DNA from 2 places in the Paenibacillus swuensis genome. Region 2 is predicted to be linked to the other one. Evidence: riboswitches for the same ligand, from Rfam matches in the RefSeq annotation. Region 2 holds a riboswitch; the other holds the start of a gene.

Region 1 (2,393 bases), 1.6 Mb from region 2:
GCGATTGTATTCTCCGCGGATGCCAGCGTTTGGCGAGTACTCATCAACCATAACGTGGACCAAATGAGCAGGAATCCGACGAATTGGCCAAGCGTTAACGTATAGCCGAAAGCCCACCAGTTAATAAACACGCCGACAGCAGGGAAGGCAAGCTCGGCGAGCGTGGCCATGGACGCTTTCGTGGAGGACAGCCCTTTATAATAGAGCAGCATGCTGAGCAAACCGGGAAAGAAGGCTTGAAACAGCAAGTTGACGATCAGAAATGCGATATTCGCTTCGCTGTTCAGGTGAAAAGCGTCACCGCTCGCCACCATAATCCCCAGCAACAGGGGAAGAGCTAACAGGAAACGCATCGCGGTCACAAGGTGAAAGCTGAAATCTTTTTGGAGCAAAAATTTCCCCATCACCGTCGAACCGCCCCACAGCATGGCCGCCATGATGGAGAACAGACAGCTTAGCGTGCCGAGATCGCTCCACCCTAAGTCAGGCAAGGCGAAACCGAACGTTAATAAATAAGTACCGATAATGGCTACAGCAATATAGGCGGAGAACTTAGGCGGTAACGCCTCTTTCAACAGAAAACGGGCTAACACAATCGCAAACAGCGGCTGAAGCTTCTGCAGCAGTAGCACCGCATTCGCATTGCCGTGCGCGAACGCTGAGGTGAACAGGATGGTGGCGACGGCCGAGCCGCCCCAGGATATAAAGAGCAGGGCGCCGATCACGGCGAGCGTAATCTTGCCGGCTAAAGCATGACGGTATTTCATAAACACAGGCACCGCGTAACAAGCCAATAATACGTGTTCAATGAACACAATTTGAGCGGAGGTGAAGCTCTTTAACAACAGAATCCGGAAAAGCGGATCCACTCCCCACAAGACGGCACCCAGCGCGACATACCAGATGCCGTTGATCCCGCGGATGTTGAACGCGTTGCCTGTGCCTTTCTTGCTGCCAATGACATTCGATGCGTTTGCCAATTCGTAACCTCCTAAAGGATGTATTCGAATTGAACCTTCTGTTGAAGTACAAAGCCCCCGCGGGATGAAGCATTCCGCAGGGGCATTGACAAACAAACTTGCAGTTCATTGAATAAATTCAATAAACAACAAGCTGTTATAACCTTCTCCCATCCGGACTTTCACCGTCGGCCTTGGAATTTCACCAAATCAGTCCCGGCTGTTACACCGGGAGTCGCGGGCTTAGACGCACGAACGCATCCTCACCGCCGGTAGGGAATTACACCCTGCCCCGAAGGTTCATATTCAGTTAAGTGAATAATATCACAAATAAACTCAAGATCACAACAGGCTAATTCTGGCCGCCCCACACTTCTTTCTCCTCGGACCGTTGGCGGAATGCGCGCGGGGAGGTGCCTTGCTCTCTTTTGAATAGAGTACAAAATTGCGCATCTGTGGAAAAACCGCACTCCATTGCGATGGAAGTCACGGACAAGTTGGAATAGAGCAGTAGCCGCCGGGCATTCTCCAGCCGTTTGTTGAGCAGGTATTGCATGGGGGAGAGGCCGAACTTGGTCTTGAACTGATGCCGAAAGTGGTCGGAACTGTAGCCAGCCATGGCCGCAAGACTTTCCAATGTCATCTTCTGGTTGAAATTTTCGTCCATAAAGTTGCGGGTGTACCCGAAGTTATCCTGGTTATGACCGAAATCCGCTGGCGCGGCCATCCGCAAATGATCGATGACGATCATGCTCATCAGGGCATTTAATTTATGGGTTTGGTAGGCTTGCTGCGACTGCATTTCCGTTAACATGTCTTGCAGTGAGCGCAGAACAGGGAGGTGAGTCATGTCGGCGTACAGCGAATTGCGAAGTAAGGGCAGCTCCTGGCCTTCCAGATGGAAACCTACACAAATTACGTTCGTATGTTCAAAACGTTGCTCGTCATGAGGCGTTCCTGCGGTAACGAGTGCATAGTGATTCGGGTGGTACTCGCGCTTTGTGTTCTCGATTTGTGTCTTGCCTGTACCCGAGGCATAGTAAACCAATTCATGACAACTGTGCTGGTGCAATCCGACATAAGTCGCGGCTGGCCGGGTTGCGGTAAACACAAAATCCACACGAGCAATCATATCTTCATCCCCAATCTTAATGATGCGTTATCTTAGCCAAATCCTATAAGTTAATAAGCCAAATCGTATAAATGAAATGTTGGATAATCCTTTAAAATTCTAGATAGTTACGAAGATCGCGCTTACAAGGTATAGCCATATCATAAAACGATTCCAGCAAGGAATCAACTGATGAAGGAGAAGTTTCAGATGAAAAAGCCACACATTGTAGTCATCGGAAGTCTGAATATGGATTTGGTGGTTTCCATGCAACGGATGCCGAAGACCGGCGAAACCGTCATGGGTGAAGGAATTCACACCAT
Region 2 (2,393 bases):
CTCTTCAACCAAGCCTGTAAACAATCACTCCACCTCCTTCGATGTTACGGATGCCCGTTCAGCGTACCGGGGATATCCGGATAAACACAGATCCTCCCCGTACGGTTTCATGGCGACGCGGTCCAGAACGACCGCCTCGTCCATGGAATCATAGCCCTCGAAGGAGAAACTGCCGGGCGCGGAAGCGCCGCCGACGATCTTCGGGGCTATGAACATGACGATCTTGTCGACCAGCCGGGCTGACAACATCGCGCCGTTCAACTGTCCTCCGCCTTCCAGGAGGACAGACCCGATCTCGCGCTCGCTTAAGGCTCGCATCGCGAGCGCGAGATCCACCCGCGGGGCGTCGCCGCAGCGAAGCACGGTGACGCCCCGCGCGGCAAGGGCAGCGGCCTTCGCAGGGGCTGCCCGTTCCGTGGTGAGCACGATCGTCGGCGCCAGGCCGTCGGTCACCACCCTCGCATCCAACGGGATGCGAAGGGTGGAGTCGACGACGACGCGGATCGGGTGCAGCCCCGGAACGGGCAGGCGGGTCGTCAGCTGCGGATCGTCAAGGGCCACCGTGGTCGCTCCGACCATGATGGCCTGATGACGATGACGCAGCGTGTGAACCGCCTCCCGGCTGGCTTCGCCGCTGATCCATTTGCTCTGCCCGGTGCGCGTGGCGATCTTGCCGTCCAGCGTGGACGCGGTCTTCAGCGTGACGAACGGCATGCGCGTCACGATGTACTTGTTGAACGCTTCGTTCAACTCGCGCGCCTCCGCTTCCATAACGCCTACATCCACTTGCACGCCATGCGCTCTAAGCAGCTCCACACCGCGTCCGGCAACGAGCGGATTCGGATCCGTTGTGGCGATGACGACCCGCTTGACACGATCCGCGATCAGGCGCTCCGCACACGGCGGGGTGCGGCCGTGGTGGCTGCACGGCTCCAGTGTTACATACGCTGTGGCCCCCTCGGCCAGCGCGCCGGCCATATCCAAAGCATGCACTTCCGCGTGCGCGGTACCCATCTGAAGATGGGCGCCCATCCCGACTACTCGGCCATCCTTAACAAGGACGCAGCCGACTACGGGATTGACTCCCGTTTGGCCTTGAGCGGACGCCGCCATCTGCACAGCCAGCTTCATATAGAATTCATCATTTAAAGTATCCATATGCGCCATGTTGTTACCGCTCCTCTCTGTGAATAAGACATGCCATTTCTTCCTGACAAAACAAAAACCCCTTGGAGACATTCATCCCGAAGAGGTTTATTCATGACAAGAGAAAACAACGCAAAGACGAAATGGAAAGACCTCCGCAACATCACTTTCAGGACACGGTTCACAAATTAAAAAATTATGACTTGGTGTCGTAGAATCACGGTTGCAACGGTTCTTACACTTATGACGGTACCTGATGAATCCGAATTCATGCTCACAAAAAACAGGTGTCCCCGTTCAGATGTGAAAAAAAGCACAATCCATCATTAGATGTTCGTTTGTCTGCGTTTTCCTTCTCCCATCCAGACTGTACTGTCGGTCTCGGATTCACACCGAGTCCACCGCTACACCGAACAGAAACACTCGGCATATCGGGTCACGGACTTAGCTTGCCTCGGCAGTTCAGCCGCTTCAAGCATCACCGCCGGTTGGGAATTTCACCCGACCCCGAAGGAAATGCGAATATGAAATTGTAGAATGGACTTATTATACCGTTTTTCGTGTGGGATGGGAAGCCGCAACTTCGGAACACATAAGAAAAAGCCCGGATCCAGCGAATGCTGTCCCGGGACTTTCAACAATCACATGAGCTTGTCTTACTCTTCTTCGTTCCAAACTTTAACTTCTTCCATGATGTCGCCTTGTTTAGCCGCATCAATAAGCTCCATGCCGCTGATTACTTTACCGAAAACGGTGTGGTTCCCGTCCAAGTGAGGTTGAGGCTCGTAGCAGATAAAGAACTGGCTTCCGCCTGTATCGCGTCCCGCATGCGCCATGGAGAGCGTACCGCGCTCATGCTTGCTAGTGTTTGTTTTCACTTCACATTTGATCGTGTATCCGGGGCCGCCGGCGCCTGTACCGTTCGGGCAACCGCCCTGAGCTACGAATCCTTTGATCACACGGTGAAAAGTTAGACCGTTGTAAAAACCGCTGTTGGCAAGCGTTTCGAAGTTATTCACCGTGTTTGGCGCTTCTTCCGGATAAAACTCGATAACGACTTCGCCGCCGTTTTTTAATTTAATGGATCCTTTTTTCTTCATAAGTATATGTACCTCCATAGTTTGAAATCGCTGCGGATTTCCGATTGAACTGCCAAACCTATCATACTATATAAACCTTGGCGGCTCAAATCCGCATTCGTTTTATGACACTGACCAGATACTGATCCAGCCTCTCCGCCATGAGTT

Evidence for each region. Region 2 has a riboswitch for FMN ahead of ribD (bifunctional diaminohydroxyphosphoribosylaminopyrimidine deaminase/5-amino-6-(5-phosphoribosylamino)uracil reductase RibD). Riboswitches for the same ligand answer to the same signal wherever they lie in the genome.
Region 1: another riboswitch for FMN. It lies ahead of SY83_RS03480 (DMT family transporter); the one in region 2 lies ahead of ribD (bifunctional diaminohydroxyphosphoribosylaminopyrimidine deaminase/5-amino-6-(5-phosphoribosylamino)uracil reductase RibD).

The regions. Positions count from the first base shown of each region.
Region 1 is NZ_CP011388.1:811,463-813,855, reverse strand. It holds gene SY83_RS03480 (DMT family transporter) at 1-980, opposite strand, end outside; FMN riboswitch at 1,118-1,263, opposite strand; gene SY83_RS03475 (AraC family transcriptional regulator) at 1,312-2,091, opposite strand; gene rbsK (ribokinase) at 2,281-2,393, shown strand, end outside.
Region 2 is NZ_CP011388.1:4,194,111-4,196,503, forward strand. It holds gene ribE (riboflavin synthase) at 1-24, opposite strand, end outside; gene ribD (bifunctional diaminohydroxyphosphoribosylaminopyrimidine deaminase/5-amino-6-(5-phosphoribosylamino)uracil reductase RibD) at 25-1,158, opposite strand; FMN riboswitch at 1,493-1,665, opposite strand; gene SY83_RS18845 (peptidylprolyl isomerase) at 1,803-2,246, opposite strand; gene SY83_RS18850 (phosphotransferase family protein) at 2,332-2,393, opposite strand, start outside.